2 regions of the Streptomyces sp. NPDC127098 genome follow, and region 1 is predicted to be linked to the other one. Evidence: predicted binding sites of a transcription regulator. Region 1 holds the regulator's gene; the other holds the start of a gene.
The links. Region 1 encodes HspR, which represses chaperone genes until heat shock. Its sites were predicted from a motif close to TTGAGNNNNNNNNNCTCAA; they were not measured.

Region 1 (10,421 bases):
TCCTCACCGATCCCGACGCCTGGTACACGGAGGCGATGTACCGCACCTCGGCCCGCCTGGTGCGCTACCTCGCCCGCGCGTACGACATCCCGCTCGACCGGCAGCACATCGTGGGCCACGACAACGTGCAGGGCCCGACCAACGCCAACGTCGCCGGCATGCACACCGACCCCGGCCCCTACTGGGACTGGTCGCACTACTTCGAACTCCTCGGCGCCCCCTTCCACGCGACGGCGGGACCGCGCGGCGGTCTCGTCACCATCGCGCCCGACTACGACACCCACAGCCCCGGCTACGTCGACTGCGGCTCACCCGGCCAGCAGTGCCCCCCGCACGGCTCGGGCGCCGTCCGACTGCACACCGCGCCCAGCCACGAGGCGCCGCTCGTCCGCGACATCGCCACCCACCCGGGCGACGGCGAGTCCTCGACCGGCGTGAACGACGTCGGCGCACGCGCCTCGGCCGGACAGACCTTCGCGGTCGCCGACCGCTCGGGCGACTGGACGGCCATCTGGTACCTGGGGCAAGAGGCCTGGTTCCACAACCCGGCCGACGCGCCGACCGCCGTCAACACCCGCGGCCTCGTCGCCACCGGCAGGGACGGCGCCGCCACCATCCCGGTCTACGGCCGCGCCTACCCGGAGGCCGCCGCCTACCCGCCGGACGTTCCCGTGCAGTCCGTCGTGCCGCTCGCCTACGAGATCCCCGCCGACCAGGAGTACGCCGTGGGTCTCCGCACCGACAGCGAGTACTACCGGGCCGTCACCTTCGACCCGGCCGAGCACCAGGTGGTGCGCGGCGAGGAGTACTACCAGATCCAGCTCGGCCACCGGATCGGCTTCGTGCGCGCGGCCGACGTCGAGCTGAGGTGGTCGGGCAGCTGAGCAACCAGCCGCTGGGCGGGGCTCGTTACGATGAGGACGATGCCCCGCCAGCCGCTCACCATCGCCGCCGTCGCCGCCGCCGTGCTGGCCGCGCTCATGATCACCGTGGCAGCCAGGAACGGCTCGCCCTTCGCCATCGACTCCACGCTGAACGACTGGGCCGTCGACCACCGCACCCCCGCCTGGACCACCACCTTCAAGGCGATCACCAACACCGGCAGCGGCCCCCCGGCCATGGTCCTGGGCGCGATCGTCGGCGCGCTCGCCCTGCCACGCCGGTGGTGGCTGGGCGCGGTGGTCGGCCTCGGCACCCTGTGGGTGGGCATGTTCTTCCGGTGGCTCCTGGTCAACTGGCTCGGCCGGCCGCGACCCCCCATGGCCGACTGGCTCACCCACCCGGACAACCCGTCGATGCCCTCCGGTCACGCCGCCACGTCCGGCATGATCGCCATCGGCTTCGCCCTCGTCCTGTCTCGCCACGCACCCCGCGCCATCGCCTACGCCATCCCCGCCGTCTGGCTGGTGCTGGTCGGCATCAGCCGGGTCTACCTCGGGGTCCACTGGCCCACCGACATCATCGCCGGCTGGCTGTACGCCACCGCCTACACCGCCCTGGTACTCCCGCCGCTCGCCAACGCGCTGGCTAAGGTGCGCGGTTATGACACAGGCGATCGAAAGCGAGAGTCCTAGCGACCGCGAGCTGACCACCGGCCGCCGAGGGCTGGCGCTCCGCGAGACCGCGGAGGGGTCGGGCGTCCGCTTCGAGATACGCCTCGACGGCCGGCCCATAGGCCGCGTCGAGCTGTGCACCACCCCCACGCCGACGGGCAGCCCTTCCCGCCACACCATCACCTACCGGCTCGAACCGGCGCACACCCGCCAGGGCCATGCCACGGCCGCCTGTTGGGCGGCGCTCGGGCACGCCCGGCGCGTCCTCGGCGCGCGGGAGATGCACGCCGAGGTGCCACACGGCGACCGGGCCGGCGCCGACGTCGCCCTCCGCCTCGGCTTCCGCCACACCGCCGACACGGGCACGCACGCGGTCTTCCGCCTCTCACTCACCGCCACCACCGGCGGCGCCCCGGCTCCGCGCCCGACCGCCCGCGTCGTGCTGCTCGACGACGACGGCCGGCTCCTCCTCCGCTCCACCCGCCGCGGCGACACCCTCGTCTGGTGCGCCACCGGCGGCGCGGTGCGGCCGGGCGAGACCCACGAGGGCGCGGCGCTGCGCGGACTCCGCGAGGAGACCGGCCTGACCGGGGTCACGCCGGGCCCCGAGATCTGGCGCGGCCGCCCCTGGTTCGCCGTCATCGGGGGCGTGGCGCACGAGGTACGGCAGCGCTACTACCTGGCGCGGGTGCCGTCCCACCAGGCCGACACCTCGGGGTTCGAGGCATGGGAGCCGGCCGACGTCACCGGCCGCCGCTGGTGGACGGTCGACGAACTCGCCGCCACCCCGGACCTCCTACGGCCGGCCGGCCTGCCCAAGCTGCTGGCCGACCTGCTGGCTGGCGGGCCGCCCGATCGGCCGATCGCCGTAGCCGGCTGAGGGTTCCTGAACTGGCCGGATCGTTACCAACGATATTTGTGGCAAAGGATGTTGAACGGCCTGGGAAGGGATATTCCCGCCTTGCCCTCCATCAGCGGACAGAGCAGAGTGCGTGCACTCCGACAGCACAACCGAAAATGGATCCTCCATGCGCAAGCTGACTCTGTTGGGAACAGCCGCTGCCGCAGGCGCGCTGCTGGTCGCCGGGGCGACTCCGGCCCTGGCCACCGAGAACGAGGTGGGCCTGCACCAGAGCCCTCCGATCACCGCGGACGATCCCGAGTTCGCCGGGAACGGGGAGTGCCCGACGATACCCGCCGACCAGGACGGATGGCACTTCGTCCTGCCCACGAACGACGCGGTCTTCCTCGAACTGCGGGTGACGTTCGAGCAGGGCGGCGAGCAGGTCGTCACGGACTTCGGCCCGCCCAGCGACAAGCACGCCTACGTGGCCTCCGCCCCGGGCGACACCCTGATCGCCGCCAGCGCGACCATCGAGGGCGGGCCGGTCGACTTCCGCCTCTCCCACACCTGCCCGGCCACCGAGGATTCCGAGGAGCCGGCCGAGCAGGAACCGGCCACCGAGGAACCTGACGAGCCCGGCCAGCAGGAACCAGCCACCGAAGAGCCCGAGACGCAGGCGCCGGGCGCCGGCACGGACGGGGGGAGCGCCGAGGAGGAGCCCGCCGCCGAGCCGACCTCGGAGCCGGCCCAGCCCTCCGGCGACGACGCCGATCTGGCCGAGACGGGCTCCAACACCCCGGTCATCGCCGCCTCCGCCGGGGCCTTGGCCCTCCTCGCTGTCGGCGGTTACCTGGCCCTTCGCCGCCGCGGCCAGGCCAACCGCGCCTGACCGCCTTTCACGGGGCCGCCCTCCCGAGGGCGGCCCCACGGCCGGTGCCTACCGACCCCGGTCGGGGCGCCAGACCACGATTGCCGAGGACTGCCTGACGTCCTGGTAGGGCACCAGATCACGCCGGTAGGAGGCGTGCACCTGGGCCTCCCGCTGACGCATCGCCACCGCGGCGCCCTCCACCGCGGCCTGCAGCTCGGCCACCTGTGCCTGAAGAGCCGCGACCTGCGTCTGCAGCGCGATGATCTGCTTGATCCCGGCGAGGTTGATCCCCTCGTCCTGGGACAGCCGCTGCACCTCGCGCAGCAGCTGGATGTCCCGCGCCGAGTACCGCCGGCCGCGGCCCGCGGTGCGGTCCGGCGAGACCAGGCCGAGCCGGTCGTACTGTCGGAGGGTCTGCGGGTGCAGCCCGGAGAGCTGAGCCGCGACGGAGATGACGTATACCGGCGTGTCCTCAGTCAGCTCGTAGGGGTTCCCAAAGGAGTTACTGCTCTGTCCTTGCCGGCCGTTCATCTCTTACTCTCCCTTCGCGGCCTCGAACAGCCCTGCCCGAGGATCCTCGCCCTCCACCGTCGCGCGATACTCCTCAAGGGCCTTGCGTGCCCTGTCACCCAGGTCGCGGGGGACCGCGACCTCGATCGTCACCAGCAGGTCGCCCCGGGTGCCGTCCTTGCGCACTGCGCCCTTGCCCCGCGCCCGCATAGTGCGGCCGGCCGGGGTACCCGGGGGCAGCTTCAGGGTGACCGGTGGACCACCGAGCGTCGGCACCTTGATCTCACCACCCAGCGCGGCCTCGGGGAAGGTGACCGGCACCGTGATGGTGAGATTGTCACCTCGCCTGCCGAACACCGGATGTTCGTCCACATGAACGACGACATACAGGTCGCCGTTGGGGCCCCCACGCTCTCCCGGCGCGCCTTTGCCGCGCAGCCGGATCCGCTGGCCGTCGTCGACGCCCGCCGGGATGCGGACCTGCATGGTGCGCGAGCTGGTGGCCCGCCCACTGCCCCGGCAGACCGTGCACGGGTCCTGGGCGATCAGCCCACGCCCCTTGCAGTCCACGCACGGGTCGGTGAGCGAGAAGCCACCCCCGCCGCCTCGGCTGACCTGTCCTGTACCGACACAGGTGGGGCACACACGCGGCGTGCCGTTCTTGTCGCCCGTGCCGGAACACGCCTTGCAGGCCGCGCTCGACGACATCCGCAGCGGCACCGTGGCCCCCGACACCGCCTCGGTGAAGCTGAGCGTCACCTCTGACTCGATGTCCTGGCCGCGGCGCGGGGCGGTGCGGGTGCCCGCGCCGCCCCGGTTGAACAGGCCGCCGAACACGTCGCCGATGCCGCCGCCGAACCCGCCGGCCGCCCCGCCGGGGCCGGTGCCACCCTGAGGGCCGCCGAACAGGTCACCGAGGTCGAAGTTGAACTGACCGCCGGCCCCCGGCCCCGGCCGGAAGCCGCCGTTGCCGAACAGGGCGCGCGCCTCGTCGTACTCCTTGCGCCGCTTCGCGTCGCCGAGCACGTCGTAGGCCTCGGAGACGTCCTTGAAGCGGTCCTCGGCGCGGGCGTCCCCCTTGTTGGCGTCCGGGTGGTTCTCCCGGGCCAGCTTGCGGTACGCCTTCTTGATCTCGGCCTCGGTGGCGTCCCGAGGAACGCCGAGGACCTTGTAGTAGTCCTTCTCGATGAAGTCCTTGGTGCTCATCCCCGGCGATCCTCCTTCCCCACCACCGCGGCGTCAGCCCTCGTCGGGGCCACCGCCGTTGTCCTTCTCGGGCGCACTCTCCTCCTGTTCGGCGGGCTTCCCCGGCTGCGGCTCGGCGACACCCACCCGGGCCGGGCGGATCGTCCGGTCGCCGATCCGGTACCCCGGCTGAAGGATCTGCACGCACGTGGTCTCCGTGACGTCCGGCGAGTAGCTGTGCATCAGGGCCTCGTGGATCATCGGGTCGAAGGGCTCGCCCTCCTTGCCGAACTGGGCGAGGCCCATCTTCGCCGCCACCATCTCGAGCGACTCCGCGACGTGCTTGAAGCCGCCGACCAGCTCGCCGTGGTCCCGCGCACGACCGATGTCGTCGAGCACCGGCAGCAGCTCGGTGAGGAGGTTGGCGACGGCCACCTCCTTGACGGCGATCCGGTCGCGCTCGACCCGCCGGCGGTAGTTCTGGAACTCCGCCTGGAGCCGCTGCAGGTCCTGCGTGCGCTCGTTCAGCGCCGAACGGGTCTGGTCGAGCTGAGCGGTCAGCGCCACGTCCTGAAGGTCGGCCGCCGGCGGCTCGGGGATCGCGTCCCCGGCCGCCGCGTCCGCGCCGCCCCCCTCCGCGGGGGACTCGGCACCGGACTCCGCCGGCAGATCCTGGTTCGCCGCCTCGGCGTCGGGGACCTCAGGCTCCTTGTCGAAGCCCTGCGGGTCCTGGGTCACGCCGCACCACCCTTCGGCTTGTCGTCGTCCACGATCTCGGCGTCGACGACGTCCTCGTCGGCACCCGACGCGCCGGCCGCGCCGCCCGGCGCGGCCCCGCCGGCGGCCTGGGAGGCCTGGGCGTCGGCGTACATGGCCTGCCCCAGCTTCTGGCTGGTGGCGGCCAGCTTCTCGGACGCCTCGCGGATGGCCGCGGTGTCCTCGCCCTTCAGCTGCTCGGCCAGCTCGGCGATGGCGGTCTCGACCTCGGTCTTGACCTCACCCGGAACCTTCTCCGCGTTCTCCTTGAGGAAGTTCTCCGTGGTGTACTTCAGCTGCTCGGCCTGGTTGCGCGTCTCGGCGGCCTCACGGCGGCGCTTGTCCTCCTCCGCGTACTGCTCGGCGTCGCGCATCATCCGCTCGATGTCGTCCTTCGGCAGCGCCGAGCCGCCGGTGACGGTCATCCGCTGCTCCTTGCCGGTGCCCAGGTCCTTGGCGGAGACGTGCATGATGCCGTTGGCGTCGATGTCGAAGGTGACCTCGATCTGCGGGATCCCGCGGGGCGCCGGCGGCAGGCCGGTCAGCTCGAACATACCGAGCTTCTTGTTGTACGCCGCGATCTCGCGCTCGCCCTGGTAGACCTGGATCTGCACGGACGGCTGGTTGTCCTCGGCCGTGGTGAAGATCTCGGAGCGCTTGGTCGGGATCGTGGTGTTGCGCTCGATCAGCTTGGTCATGATGCCGCCCTTGGTCTCGATGCCGAGGGACAGCGGGGTGACGTCGAGCAGCAGGACGTCCTTGACCTCGCCCTTGAGCACGCCGGCCTGGAGGCTGGCGCCGATGGCCACGACCTCGTCCGGGTTGACGCCCTTGTTGGCCTCCTTGCCACCGGTGAGCTCACGCACCAGCTCGGCGACGGCGGGCATCCGGGTCGAACCGCCGACCAGCACCACGTGGTCGATCTCGGACAGCTGGATGCCGGCGTCCTTGATCACGTTGTGGAACGGGGTCTTGCAGCGCTCGAGCAGGTCGGAGGTCAGCTGCTGGAACTGCGCCCTGGTGAGCTTCTCGTCCATGTGCAGCGGGCCCTCGGCCGAGGCCGTGATGTAGGGCAGGTTGATCGTGGTCTCGGTGGAGGAGGAGAGCTCGATCTTCGCCTTCTCCGCGGACTCGCGCAGCCGCTGCAGGGCCATCTTGTCCTTGGAGAGGTCGACGCCGTGCGCGTTGGCGAACTGGCGGACCAGGTGGTCCACGATGCGCTGGTCCCAGTCGTCGCCACCGAGGTGGTTGTCACCGTTGGTGGCCTTGACCTCGACCACGCCGTCGCCGATCTCGAGCAGCGAGACGTCGAAGGTGCCGCCACCGAGGTCGAAGACGAGGATCGTCTGGTCGTCCTTCTCCAGGCCGTAGGCGAGGGCGGCCGCGGTCGGCTCGTTCACGATCCGCAGCACGTTCAGACCGGCGATCTCGCCGGCCTCCTTGGTGGCCTGCCGCTCGTGGTCGTTGAAGTAGGCGGGGACGGTGATCACCGCGTCGGTGACCTTCTCGCCCAGGTACGCCTCGGCGTCCCGCTTGAGCTTCTGCAGGATGAAGGCGCTGATCTGCTGCGGGTTGAAGTCCTTGCCGTCCAGGCCGATCTTCCAGTCGGTGCCCATGTGGCGCTTGACCGACCGGATGGTCCGGTCCACGTTGGTGACGGCCTGCCGCTTGGCGACCTCGCCGACGAGCACCTCACCGTTCTTCGCGAAGGCCACAACGGACGGCGTGGTCCTGGCGCCCTCGGCGTTGGTGATGACGGTGGGCTCACCGCCTTCGAGAACACTGACGACGGAGTTCGTCGTACCCAGGTCGATGCCGACCGCACGTGCCATTTCGGTTTCCTCCGGCTGCTAACTGATCTGTCCTGTGTGTTGAGCGTAACCGACTCAAGACTGCCTCAGCCGACAGCCGGAGTCAAATGACCTGAGTGGAGGAGACTCAACTCTTGTTGCGGATGGCGACTCAATCGATTACGCTGAGTGACCATGAGTGTAGTTCAGACCCCCATCGGTAGCCGGATCCGCATCGACATCCGTGTCCAGGCCAGCGTCAGCGTGTGGCTGGGCGTTCAGGCTGAGGGCCAGGAGCGCGACATCGTCCCTGATCTCCCCGGCGAAGGTCGTCAGGTCCCGCCAGACGAAGTCCACGACGTCGCCGGGCACCAGCGCACCGTCCGCCCTCAGACGAGCGGTGAGCCGGTCGACGAGGGGGTAGAAGGCTCCGCCGGCCCCCCGCGCCTCCGTCACCCCGTCCGTGTAGCCGAGCAGCACGTCGTCCGACGCGAGATCGGTCGCGGCGAGCCCGGGAGCTCCCCCGTCGGGCAGTCCGAGGCCGAGCGGCGGGCCAGGCGGCGAGTCGAGCTCCCGCACCCGCCCGCCCCTGAGCAGCAGCGGCGGGGGATGCCCGCAGCTCACCAGGCGCACCACCGCCCCGCCAGGAGGGAACTCGAGCAGCAGCGCCGTGGCGAACAGCTCCGTGCGATCGCCCGCGTCCAGCCTGAGGCGCCGGTCGAGACGCGCCGCCACGCCCTCGAGACCGGCCTCGTCGAGCGCCGCCTCCCGAAAGGCGCCGAGGATCGCGGCGACCGTGCCCACCGCCGCGACGCCGTGTCCCTGCACGTCCCCGACCAGCGCCCGCACGCCGAACGGCCCCGCCCGCACGTCGTAGAGGTCCCCGCCGACCAGCGCGCCGCGCTGCGCCGCCCGGTAGAGCCCGGCGCAGTGGACCGGCCCGACGCGGTCGGGAAGCGGCGGAAGCACCGCCCGCTGCGCGGCCTCCGCCACGCTGCCGAACACCACGAGGTCGCGCGTGTAGCGCGCCCGGAACCACGCGACCAGCACGCTGAACGCGCCGATCGCCGCCACCGCCGCCAGGTCGCCGCCCGAGACGTGGCCGGGGCGCGTGACGGGGACCGCCAGCAGCACGACCACCGCGGCGCCGAGCACCGCGGTCAGGCCGGGCCCGTAGATCAGCCCCGTGAGCGGCGGAAGCGCGGAAAGCAGGTAGCCGAACTGCTGGGAGCGGGGCTCGGCCAGTTGGGCGACGGCCGTGCCGATCAGCAGCGCCGCCGGCAGCAGGCGCAGCCAGCGCGGCAGCACCTGCGCGGGTCCGGTACCGGGCAGCGGGCCCGGAAGGGGAAGGGTCACGGCGCCGGCCGCCCGACCGCCGGGCGCGGCGCCCGCTCAGCCATGACCGGCGCTCCGCAGCCGGGCGGCCTCCGCGCGGATCTCGGGAAGCTTGGCGTACAGCACGTCGCCAGGGCAGTAGGTCTGGACGATGTCCCGGTGCCCGGAGACCACTTCGAGCTCGGCCGGATCGCCGGCCGGCACCCGGCTGTCGTCGTTGGTGGAGACCATGCGCACCCGGCCACGCGGATCGGTGCCCGGCCGCAGCTTCCAGGCGGCGATCTTGGCGATCGCCGACACCAGCTCCGCCGGCACGCTGCCCTCGGCGCCGAAGTCGCCGAGCGCCGCGACGCCGACGCTGTCCGCGTTGAACCCGGTGGTGTGCGCGCCCTGCACGAAGCGGTCGGCTCCGCCGCCCCTGCCCTCGTAGATGGTGCCGCAGCGGTCGACCACGAAGTTGTAGCCGATGTCGTCCCAGCCCTTCCAGAGGACGTGGTCCTGCTGCATGGCGCGGAGCATCTCCGGCACGTCCTCGCAGTCGTAGTCGTCCGGGTGGTTGGTGTGGTGGACGAAGACGGCCCGGGCCGCGCCCGTGTAGGTCACCGGCTCGGTGCGCAGCTGCTCGTCGGCGCCCCAGGTCGCGCGGGTGACGACGTCGGGGGCGGCCGTGGGCCGCTCGACGGGCGGCAGCGGGCGCTCGGCGGCCGGCGGCGTCGGGCTCTGGCCGGCCAGGGGCGGGGCGTCCCAGGTCACCAGGGTGGCGATGGGCAGGATGGTCGCCGCCCACAGCGCGATCCGGCGTACCCACATGCGCACTCCCGAGGTCAGGCCCTCAGGGCAGGATCTTGACGGCGCTCGACCAGTTGAGGCCGAGTCGCTCCTGGGCCGCCATGTGCAGGAACTGAAAGGCCTCCAGCTCCCGGGCGCGGCGTAGCGGCCCCACGTCCAGCGGCCGGAGTCCGCCGGAGGCGGCCAGCTCGGCCACGCTTCGCTTGGCGTCCTCGTCGTCGCCCGCGATCAGTACGTCCAGTGGCTCTCCGGCGACCTGGCCGGACAGCAGGGTGGCGGCGAAGGTGGTGTTGAACGCCTTCACCACCGGGGCGCCGGGGGCGGCCTCGGCGGCGATCTCCTCGGCGGCCGAGGTGCCGGCCGGCACCGCCAGCGAGTCGAAGGTGGAGAAGTCGACGGGGTTGCAGATGTCGACGATGACGGAGCCGGTCAGCGCCGTGCCGTAGTCGGCGACCACCTCCCGCCCGGCCGGATAGGGCACCGCGAGCACCACCAGGTCGGCGTCCTCGACCGCGATGGCGTCGGACTGGCGGACGTCCCCGTCGCCGCCGGGGGCCGCGCGGCGCAGTTCCTCGGCCAGCGCCGCCGCCTGCTCCGCCGAGCGGCCGACCAGCCGCACGGTGTGGCCCCCGGCCAGCGCCCGGGTCGCTATGCCCCGGGCCATGTTGCCCGGGCCGATAATCGCGATGATCACCTCTCCATGCCAGCACGCGCCCCAGGAGCGCGCATCTCGGCCGGAGGGCCGAGCCGGAGGCTCGGGCGCCCGCTCCCGGGTGCTCAGACGCGCT
Region 2 (10,421 bases), on a different contig from region 1:
CGTAGGAGCGCCAGGGGCGCCACCGCTCCGCCGCGTCGCGGTCCGCGTCGATCCTGGCGAGGCCGTGGCGGACGCCGGCGTCGCCCGGCAGGAAGACGTCGGGGTCGCCGAGCGCGCGCATCCGCACGTAGCCGGCGGTCCAGGGGCCGATGCCGCGCAGCGCGAGCAGGGCCTGCTCGGCCGCGTCGCGGTCGGCGCCCGGCGCGAGCGTCAGCGCGCCGTCGGCGAGCGCGGCGGCCAGCGTCCTGATGGTGGCCCGGCGGGCCTCGGGCATGCCGAGCTCGGTCAGCGGGGCCTCGGCCAGGGTGGCCGGCTCGGGGAAGAGATGGGTGAGCCCGCCGCTGGGCGCCGGCAGCGGCTTGCCGTAGGCGGCGACCAGCGTGCCGGCCAGGGTGCGGGCCGAGGTGACGGTGATCTGCTGGCCGAGCACGGCGCGCACCGCGAGCTCCTCGGGCTCGGCGGCGCCAGGCGAGCGGAGCCCTGGGCGGGCGCGGGCCAGGGCGCCGAGCGCCGGGTCGGCGGCGAGCCGTTCGGCGACGGCGTAGGGGTCGGCGTCCAGGTCGAAGAGGCGGCGGGCCCGCTGCACGGCGGTGGTCAGGTCGCGCAGGTCGGTGAGGTGGACGCGGCAGGGCAGCCAGCGGGCGCCGGCCTGGCCCGGGGACTCGTCGACCTCGACGATGCCGCTGCCGTGCGGCAGGTCGAGCGTGCGGCGGTAGGTGCGGGCGCCGGGCGCTCCTGAGACCTCCTCGATGCCGGCGATGGCGCGCAGCGCGAGGAAGTCGAAGATCGCGCGGGCGTCGTAGGGGCCGCGGTGGGCCAGCCGCAGCGGGACGTCGCCCGCCGGGCCGCCGCGGGCCGCCGCGGCGCCGCGCTCGCTGGCCCGCAGCGCGCTGGGGGTGCGGTCGTAGGCGGTGCGGATCGTGTCGTTGAACTGCCGGACGCTGGCGAACCCGGCGGCGAAGGCGACCTCGGTGATGGGCAGGTCCGTGGTCTGCAGCAGGACCCGGGCGGTGTGCGCGCGCTGGGCGCGGGCCAGGGCGATGGGGCCCGCGCCGAGCTCGGCGGTGAGCTGCCGCTGCACCTGGCGCGCGCTGTAGCCGAGCCGGTCGGCGAGGCCCGCGACGCCCTCGCGGTCCACCACGCCGTCGGCGATCGCGCGCATCGCGCGGCCGACGGCGTCGCCCCTGGCGTTCCACTCCGGCGAGCCGGGCACCGTGTCGGGACGGCAGCGCCGGCAGGCCCGGAACCCGGCGGCCTGGGCGGCCGCCGCCGAGGGGTAGAAGCGCACGTTGACGCGCTTGGGGGTGGTCGCGGGGCAGCTCGGCCGGCAGTAGATGCCGGTCGTCAGCACGGCCGTGAAGAACACCCCGTCGAAGCGCTCGTCGCGGCTTCTTATCGCCTCGTACCTGCTGTCATCGTCCATCACGCTCCCCAGTCTGCGCCCGCCCCGGGGCCGGTGCTAGCGGGAATCGGACATGGACGTGCGGTGATCAGGGGGCGAGGCGCGCGGGGAAGCCGCCGGTGGCGATCGGGCCCCAGCGGTCCGGCGTGATCCTGATCAGCGACTTGCCCTGGCGGACCATCGCGGCCCGGTACTCGGCCCAGTCGGGGTGGTCGCCCGCGATGTTGCGGTAGTACTCGACAAGCGGCTCGACGGCCTCCGGCACGTCAAGCACCTCGGCGGTGCCGTCGATCTGCACCCAGGGACCGTCCCACTCGTCCGAGAGCACGACGACGCTCACCCGCGGGTCGCGGCGGGCGTTGCGCGTCTTGGCGCGCTCCGGGTAGGTGGCGATCACCAGATGTCCCGCGTCGTCGACGCCGCAGGTCAGCGGCGAGGCCTGCGGGGTTCCGTCGGACCTGCGGGTGAGCAGCAGCGCGCGGTGGCGGGGGCGGACGAAGTCGAGCAGCCTGGCCAGGTCGACCGGGGTGTTGGTGGCGATCGAAGGACTCATGGCGCAGCAGACTACGCGCCCCGCGAGGACGCGCGGCGGCCGGTCCCGCCCTCGCGGGACCGGCCGCCGACCCACGCCGCGATCAGGCCGCGACGGCCACCGTGGGCGACTCGGCCGGGGCCAGCGCCAGCTCCAGCACCTGGCGGACGTCCGTGACCGGGTGGACGTCCAGCTTCGCCAGGATCTCGGCCGGCACGTCGTCCAGGTCGGGCTCGTTCCGCTTGGGGATGATCACGGTCGTCATCCCGGCGCGGTGGGCGGCGAGCAGCTTCTGCTTGACGCCGCCGATCGGGAGGACCCGCCCGGTCAGCGACACCTCGCCGGTCATCGCTACGTCGGGCCGCACCCGGCGGCCGCTGAGCAGCGAGGCGAGCGCCGTGGTCATGGTGATGCCCGCGCTCGGCCCGTCCTTCGGGACCGCGCCCGCCGGCACGTGCAGGTGGATGCCGCGCTCCCGCAGGTCGCCGACCGGCAGCTCCAGCTCGGCGCCACGCGACCGCAGGTAGGAGAGGGCGATCTGGCCCGACTCCTTCATCACGTCGCCCAGCTGCCCGGTGAGGGTGAGCCCCGAGCCGCCGGTCTCCGGGTCGGCGAGCGACGCCTCTATGTAGAGGACGTCGCCTCCGGTACCGGTGACGGCCAGCCCGGTGGCCACCCCGGGCACCGCGGTGCGCCGCTCGGCCGGCTCCTGCGCGGACTCCGGCACGTGGTGCGGGCGGCCGATCAGGTCGCGCAGCGAGCCCTCGGTGACGGTGAACGGCAGGGTGGTCTCGCCCAGCTCGGCGCGGGCCGCGACCTTGCGCAGCAGCCTGGCGACGGTGCGCTCCAGGGCGCGGACGCCCGCCTCCCTGGTGTACTCGCCGGCCAGCCGGCGCAGCACGCCGTCCTCGACGGTCACCTCGCCGGCGTCGAGTCCGGCCCGCTCCAGCTGGCGCGGGACCAGGTGGTCGCGGGCGATCACGACCTTCTCGTCCTCCGTGTAGCCGTCGAGCCGCACCAGCTCCATCCGGTCGAGCAGCGGCTGCGGGATGGCCTCCAGGGCGTTGGCCGTGGCCAGGAACACCACGTCCGACAGGTCGAGCTCGACCTCCAGGTAGTGGTCCCGGAAGGTGTGGTTCTGCGCCGGGTCGAGGACCTCGAGCAGCGCGGCCGAGGGGTCGCCCCGGTAGTCGCTGCCGACCTTGTCGATCTCGTCGAGCAGCACCACCGGGTTCATCGACCCGGCCTCCCTGACGGCCCGCACGATCCGGCCGGGCAGCGCGCCGACGTAGGTGCGCCGGTGGCCCCTGATCTCCGCCTCGTCCCGGACCCCGCCGAGCGCGACGCGGACGAACTTCCGACCCATGGCACGGGCCACGGATTCTCCCAGGGACGTCTTGCCGACGCCGGGCGGGCCGACCAGCGCCAGCACGGCACCGCCGCGCCGCCCGCCGACCACCCCGAGGCCACGGTCGCCGCGCCGCTTGCGGACGGCCAGGTACTCGGTGATGCGCTCCTTCACGTCCTCCAGGCCCGCGTGGTCCGCGTCCAGCACGGCCTTGGCTCCGGCGATGTCGTAGGCGTCCTCGGTGCGGACGTTCCACGGCAGTTCGAGCACGGTGTCCAGCCAGGTGCGGATCCAGCTGCCCTCCGGGCTGGCGTCGGAGGAGCGCTCCAGCTTGTCGACCTCCTTGAGCGCGGCCTCGCGCACCTTCTCCGGCAGCTCCGCGGCCTCCACCCGGGCCCGGTAGTCGTCGCCCTCGCCCGCGGCGTCACCGTTGAGCTCGGCCAGCTCCTTGCGGACGGCCTCCAGCTGGCGGCGCAGCAGGAACTCGCGCTGCTGCTTGTCGACGCCGTCCTGCACGTCCTTGGCGATGGACTCGGCGACCTCCTCCTCGGCCAGGTGGTCGCTGAGCAACTTGGTCGCGAGCTTCAACCGCTCCACCGGGTCGACGGTCTCCAGCAGCGTGCGCCGCTGCTCGACGCTGAGGAACGGCGAGTAGCCGGCGTTGTCGGCCAGCGCGCCGATGTCCTCGATCTGCTGCACCCGGTCCACGACCTGCCAGGCGCCGCGCTTCCGCAGCCAGCTGGTGGTCAGGGCCTTGTACTCCTTGGCCAGCTCGGCGACGCTGCCGGGCAGCGGGTTCGGCACGGCCTCCTCGACCACGGTGCCCTCGACCCAGAGCGCGACGCCGGGACCGGTGGTACCGGAGCCGATCCGCACCCGGCTCACGCCGCGCACCAGCGCGCCGGGGTCACCGTCGGCGAGCCGCCCGACCTGCTCCACCCGGCCCACCACGCCCACGCCGGCGTAGGTCCCGTCGACCCGCGGCACGAGCAGCACCCGCGGCTTCTCCCCTCGGGGCGCCGCGGCCTGCGCGGCCTCGACCGCGCCACGCACCTCGGCGTCCTTCAGCTCCAACGGCACCACCATCCCCGGCAGCACCACCTCGTCGTCGAGCGGCAGCACCGGCAGGGTGAGCTTGTCCAGCGACAGACTCATGATCTCTCCCTCGGCAGGCAAATTGAGCTATTCCGACTCAATGTCGAGCGCTTCGCGGATGTTCCCGAGATGGCGCGCTGTTCGCCCACAGCGATCCCGGCCTGGCGGCCTACCGCCGGCGACGGCCCGAGGCCGCCGCTTCGGGGGTTTCCCCCACCCACCCGCCCTTCCCCGCTCCGCGGGCGGCCTCCGCGCTGCGCGCGGCGGCTTCGCCGCAGGAGCGCGACACGGCGGGCCGGCACCACCCGCGGCGGCTCCGCCGCCGGGCCGCCGGCGCCCCGCGAGGGCGGTTGGGTGGGCGCGACGCAGCCGACCCGCCCGCCGCCAGGCCACGACGCTCCGCGTGGGCGCAGGCCGCCCGAAAGGCAGCCCGCCGGGCGCTCGCCCGTACCCCCAGCCTCCCCGACAGGGGCGGGTGGGTGGGCGCGGCACCGCCGGCACGCTGCGCGGCGCAGCCGGCGCACCGCTGCGGCGCCCCCCGCCTTCCGCCGGCCGCGCTACGCGCGGCCGGCGCACCGCCGCACAAGGCCACCCGCCAAGAGCGTGCGGGCGGCACCGCCGACCCGCCCACCGCCAGGCCACGCGCAGCGCGCAGCGCGCGGCACCTCGCTCCTCCAGCTCACCGCCGCGCAAGGCCCCCCGCCGAGGGCGGGTGGGTGGGCGCGGCACGGCCGCCAGGCCACGACGCGCGGCCGGGCGCCGCAACGGTCGGCCGGTGCCGCGGCCACGTGGCCTACGTCTCGCGCAACACCCGCCGCAGGAACGGCTCGGTCGCGGCCGGGGGTTCGGCCTGGAGGACGAGGCGGTTCATGACGTGGCGGTAGGACTCGATCTCGGTCGGCTTGTCGGGGTAGACGCCGCCCGTCTGCTGCTCCAGGTAGACGACGTCCGGCAGGTCGCCGCCCGGCGGGCGGAGGATCGTGACGGGGCCGCCGAGTGCCGCGTGACCGCCGGAGGCGAACGGCATGATCTGGAGGGTGACGTGCGGCAGTCGCGCCGCCTCGATGAGGTGTTCGAGCTGGGCCCGCATCACCCGACGACCGCCGATGGGGCGCCGCAGCGTGGTCTCGTCGAGGACCAGCCAGACCCGCGGCGGGTCCTCCCGCCGCAGCACGCCCTGGCGGGCCATCCGCAGCTCGACCCGTCGCTCCACCGCCGCCTCGTCGAGCGGTTCCGGCGCGAGCCCGACGACCGCGCGCGCGTAGTCCTCGGTCTGCAGCAGGCCGGGGACGAACTGCAGCTCGTAGCCGCGGATCACGGTGGCGGCCTGTTCGAGGCCGAGGTAGACGTTGAGCCAGCCGGGCACCACGTCGTGGAAGACGTGCCACCAGCCGGGCTGGGTGGACTGCCTGGCCAGCGCCAGCAGCGTGGCACGCTCGGCCTCGTCGGTGACGCCGTAGAAGGTGAGCAGGTCGAGCACGTCGCGTGTCTTGAAACCGGTCCTGCCCATTTCGAGGCGGCTGATCTTGGAGTGCGAGCCGCGGATCCGGCGTCCTGCCTCGCCACCCGTGATGCCGCACGCCTCGCGCAGTCGGCGCAGCCGGCTGCCGAGGATCATCCGGGGGACGGTGGGCCCCGTCTGCCGGTAGTCGGGGACGGCGGGGGCTTTGCTCTCGTAAACACTCTCTTCGTGCTCGACGACACCCATGCCGCTCCCATCCCTGTGGCCGCGAACGGCCAACTGTACTAGGTCCGGACCGGATTGAACCCCGCGGATGTGCCCCTGTCCGCAGGCGCGCCGAGGGTTCGCGACGGCTCCCGCACACGGTGCCGGCCGGCCGCCGGCGCGCCGGGCACGCGCCGGCGCACCCGGCGGGAACCGGCCATCGGCGCCGGTGCCGTTCCGGGTGGTGACGGGCGACGGACGCCGGGCCTACCGTTGGCGTCATGACGCACAGCACCCACGCGGTGACCAACCAGCCGCCGCCGCTGACGGAGTACGACGTCTTCTCCGCGGACGCCGCCCTCGCCGAGGGCTTCGCCCGGCACGTCGCGCCCGAGGTCGCCGACGAGGCGACCGCCGAGCTGCGCGCGCTCGGCCGCGCCGCCGGCTCGGCCGAGGCGATCGAGTGGGGCGTGCGGGCCAACGCGCATCCGCCGGTGCTGCGCACCCACGACCGGTACGGCCACCGGATCGACGAGGTCGAGTTCCATCCCGACTACCACCGGCTGATGGCCACCGCGGTGGAGGCCGGCCTCACGGACGCGGTGTCGCGGCCCGCCGGGCGGCTGCGCAGGACGGCCGGGTTCCTGGTGTGGACGCAGGTGGACGCCGGCCACGGCTGCCCGGTGTCGATGACCCACGCGGCGGTGCCGGCGCTGCGCGCCGCACCCGAGCTCGCCGCCGTCTGGGAGCCGCTGCTGACCGCCCACGCCTACGACCCCGGGCTGCGTCCGGTGGCCGGCAAGGCGGGTGCGATCGCCGGCATGGGGATGACGGAGAAGCAGGGCGGCTCCGACGTACGGGCCAACGCCACCCGGGCGGAGCCGCTGTCCGAGCCGGGCGCCTACGCGCTGACGGGCCACAAGTGGTTCTGCTCGGCGCCGATGTCCGACGCCTTCCTGGTGCTGGCCCAGGCGCCCGGCGGCCTCACCTGTTTCCTGCTGCCGCGCGTGCTGCCGGACGGCACCCGCAACACGTTCCGGATCCAGCGGCTCAAGGAGAAGCTGGGCAACCACTCCAACGCCTCGTCCGAGGTGGAGTTCGACGGCTCGACGGTGGCGTGGCGGGTCGGCGAGGAGGGGCGCGGGGTGCCCACGATCATCGAGATGGTCGCCGCCACCCGGCTCGACTGCGTGACCGGCTCGGCCGCGATCATGCGGCAGGCGGTGGCCCAGGCCGTGCACCACGCCACGCACCGCGAGGCGTTCGGCGGGCCGCTGGTCGACCGGCCGCTGATGCGGAACGTGCTGGCGGACCTCGCCCTGGAGTCGGAGGCGGCGACGACGCTGGCGCTGCGGCTGGCCGCGGCCCACGACGCGGCGGCGGCCGGCAGCGCGCGGGACCGGCAGCTGCTGCGGATCGCGGTGCCGGCCGCCAAGTACTGGGTGACCAAGCGCTGCACGCCGCTGGTGGTGGAGGCCCTGGAGTGCCTGGGCGGGAACGGCTACGTGGAGGAGTCCGGCATGCCGCGGCTGCTGCGCGAGTCCCCGCTGAACTCGATCTGGGAGGGCTCGGGCAACATCCAGGCGCTGGACGTGCTGCGGGCGTTGCAGCGCGAGCCGCAGGCGTTGAACGCGTTCCTGACCGAGGTGGGTCAGGCCGCGGGCACCGACCACCGGCTGGACGCCGCGATCAAGGGGGTGCTCACCGAGCTGTCGGACCTGGAGGGGATCGAGGCCCGCGCCCGCCGTCTCGTGGAGCGCCTCGCCCTGGTGCTCCAGGGCGCCCTGCTGGTCCAGCACGCGCCGCCCGCCGTGGCCGACGCGTTCTGTGCCTCCCGGCTCGGCGGCGACTGGGGCGCGGCCTTCGGGACGCTGCCCGGGGCGCTCGACCTGGGCGCGATCGTGGACCGGGCGGCTCCGCCCGGCCCCGCCTGACTGTGGTGGGATGGGCGGCATGAGCACGTCGCCCACCCCGACCCGTTCCGTCACCACCTGGTGGCTTGAGCAGACCTCGCCGAGCGACCTGGTGCCGGCGGCGCGGACGCCGGCCCCGGAGGCCGGGGTCCGGGTGGCGCGGGCCGCGGTGCCGAGCCCGGAGTTCAGCCGATTCCTGTACACGGCGGTCGGTCAGGACGTCACCTGGACCGACCGGCTCGGCTGGGACGCGGCACGGTGGCGGGCGTTCCTGGGGCGGCCGGGCGTGGAGACCTGGGTGGCGTACGAGCACGACACCCCGGCCGGCTTCCTGGAGCTTGACCCGGGACCCGACGGCGCGGTCGAGGTCAGCTACTTCGGTCTCCTGCCTGCGTTCCGCGGTCGCGGCCTCGGCGGGCTGCTGCTCGCCGAGGGCGTCGCCCGGGCGTGGGACCTGGCGCGGCGGTGGCCCGGACTGCCGGACACCCGCCGGGTCTGGCTGCACACCTGCTCCAAGGACGGGCCGCACGCGCTGGCCAACTACCGGCGCCGCGGCTTCCGGGTCTACGACACCACGCGGGCCGAGGAGCCGGCGGTCGCCACCCCGGGCCCGTGGCCGGGCGCGGCGGTCGACGAATCGTGACCAACCGAGCGTAACCACCCCGCCACAGCGACCACATAGTGGGACGACCCCGTCCACATTGCGGATAACGGTGGACGAGGGCGTCACCGCGTGCCACGCTTCCGTCATGTCTGAAGCTGGAATAGCCCTGGTGAGTCGGCGGCACGTCGACTTCGGTCGAATGTCCAGCGCCATCTGTCCGGCCTGGTGAGAGCCGCGATCCCGGCCCCCTTCGCCCCACCGCTTTCCCGACGCTGATCCCCCCGCCGCCGCGCCGTCGCGGCGGTTGAGCCATGGGGTGGTTCAGTGCTGCCGCCCTGCCACCACGCAGGCCCCCTTGAGGCCCGTAGAAAGGCGCGACGCCACGATGTCCGACAGTGCCGAGAAGCCTGCCGCCCCGACCCGCCGCAAGGCCGGCCGCCACCGCGGCGAAGGCCAGTGGGCGGCCGGGCACTTCACGCCCCTGAACGGCAACGAGCAGGTCAAGAAGGACGACGACGGTCTCAACGTGCGCACCCGCATCGAGACCATCTACGCCCAGCGCGGCTTCCAGGCCATCGACGGCCAGGACCTGCGTGGCCGGATGCGCTGGTGGGGCCTTTACACGCAGCGGCGGCCCGGGATCGACGGCGGCAAGACGGCCATCCTGGAGCCGGAGGATCTGGACGACGAGTTCTTCATGCTGCGCGTCCGCATCGACGGCGGCCGGCTGACCACCCGCCAGCTGCGCGTCATCGCCGAGATCTCCCAGGAGTTCGCGCGCGGCACCGCCGACATCACCGACCGGCAGAACGTCCAGTACCACTGGATCCGCATCGAGGACATGCCGGAGATCTGGCGCCGCCTGGAGGCCGTCGGGCTGTCCACCACCGAGGCCTGCGGCGACACCCCCCGGGTGATCGTCGGCTCCCCGGTGGCCGGGATCGCGGCCGACGAGATCATCGACGGCACGCCCGTCATCGAGGAGATCCACCGCCGGGTGGTGGGCAACAAGGCCTACTCGAACCTGCCGCGGAAGTTCAAGACCGCCGTCTCGGGATCCCCGCTCCTCGACGTCGCCCACGAGGTCAACGACGTGGCGTTCGTCGGCGTCGTCCACCCGGAGCACGGCCCCGGCTTCGACGTCTGGGTCGGCGGCGGGCTCTCCACCAACCCGCGGATCGGCGTCCGGCTCGGCGCCTGGGTGCCGGCAGAGGAGGTCGCCGACGTCCACGAGGGCGTCGTGTCCGTCTTCCGCGACTACGGCTACCGCCGGCTGCGTACCCGCGCCCGCCTCAAGTTCCTGGTCGCCGACTGGGGCGCGGAGAAGTTCCGCGAGGTGCTGGAGAAGGAGTACCTGCTGCGCCGGCTGGTCGACGGCCCCGCGCCGGCCGACCCGCCGCACGCCTGGCGCGACCACGTCGGCGTCCACCGGCAGAAGGACGGCCGCTACTACGTGGGCTTCGCGCCCACCGTCGGCCGGGTGGACGGCACCACGCTCGCCAAGATCGCCGACCTGGCCGAGGCGCACGGCTCCGGGCGGGTGAACACCACCGTCCAGCAGAAGATGCTGATCCTGGACGTCCCCGAGGAGCGGGTCGCCTCGCTGACCGAGGGCCTGGCCGCGCTCGGCCTGACCGCCGAACCCTCCCCGTTCCGGCGCGGCACCATGGCCTGCACCGGCATCGAGTTCTGCAAGCTGGCCATCGTCGAGACCAAGGCCAGGGGCGCCTGGCTGATCGAGGAGCTGGAGCGCCGGCTGCCGGAGTTCGACGAGCCGCTGACCGTCAACATCAACGGCTGCCCCAACTCCTGCGCCCGTATCCAGATCGCGGACATCGGTCTCAAGGGGCAACTGGTCGTG

Region 2: lon (endopeptidase La) is a predicted target of HspR. The motif match lies at 4,460-4,478, and genes of this name have one in related genera.

The regions. Positions count from the first base shown of each region.
Region 1 is NZ_JBHXFJ010000071.1:1,215-11,635, reverse strand. Features, by position in the region: gene ACFWI8_RS30925 (N-acetylmuramoyl-L-alanine amidase) at 1-884, shown strand, start outside; gene ACFWI8_RS30920 (phosphatase PAP2 family protein) at 924-1,574, shown strand; gene ACFWI8_RS30915 (GNAT family N-acetyltransferase) at 1,543-2,433, shown strand; gene ACFWI8_RS30910 (LPXTG cell wall anchor domain-containing protein) at 2,582-3,286, shown strand; gene ACFWI8_RS30905 (heat shock protein transcriptional repressor HspR) at 3,335-3,799, opposite strand; gene dnaJ (molecular chaperone DnaJ) at 3,803-4,984, opposite strand; gene grpE (nucleotide exchange factor GrpE) at 5,018-5,701, opposite strand; gene dnaK (molecular chaperone DnaK) at 5,698-7,551, opposite strand; gene ACFWI8_RS30885 (PP2C family protein-serine/threonine phosphatase) at 7,690-8,865, opposite strand; gene ACFWI8_RS30880 (peptidoglycan recognition protein) at 8,902-9,654, opposite strand; gene ACFWI8_RS30875 (NAD(P)-binding domain-containing protein) at 9,677-10,327, opposite strand; gene ACFWI8_RS30870 (LCP family protein) at 10,411-10,421, opposite strand, start outside.
Region 2 is NZ_JBHXFJ010000001.1:310,238-320,658, forward strand. Features, by position in the region: gene ACFWI8_RS01370 (AlkA N-terminal domain-containing protein) at 1-1,423, opposite strand, end outside; gene ACFWI8_RS01375 (PPOX class F420-dependent oxidoreductase) at 1,491-1,955, opposite strand; gene lon (endopeptidase La) at 2,038-4,437, opposite strand; gene ACFWI8_RS01385 (helix-turn-helix domain-containing protein) at 5,171-6,085, opposite strand; gene ACFWI8_RS01390 (acyl-CoA dehydrogenase family protein) at 6,325-7,977, shown strand; gene ACFWI8_RS01395 (GNAT family N-acetyltransferase) at 7,997-8,599, shown strand; gene ACFWI8_RS01400 (nitrite/sulfite reductase) at 8,946-10,421, shown strand, end outside.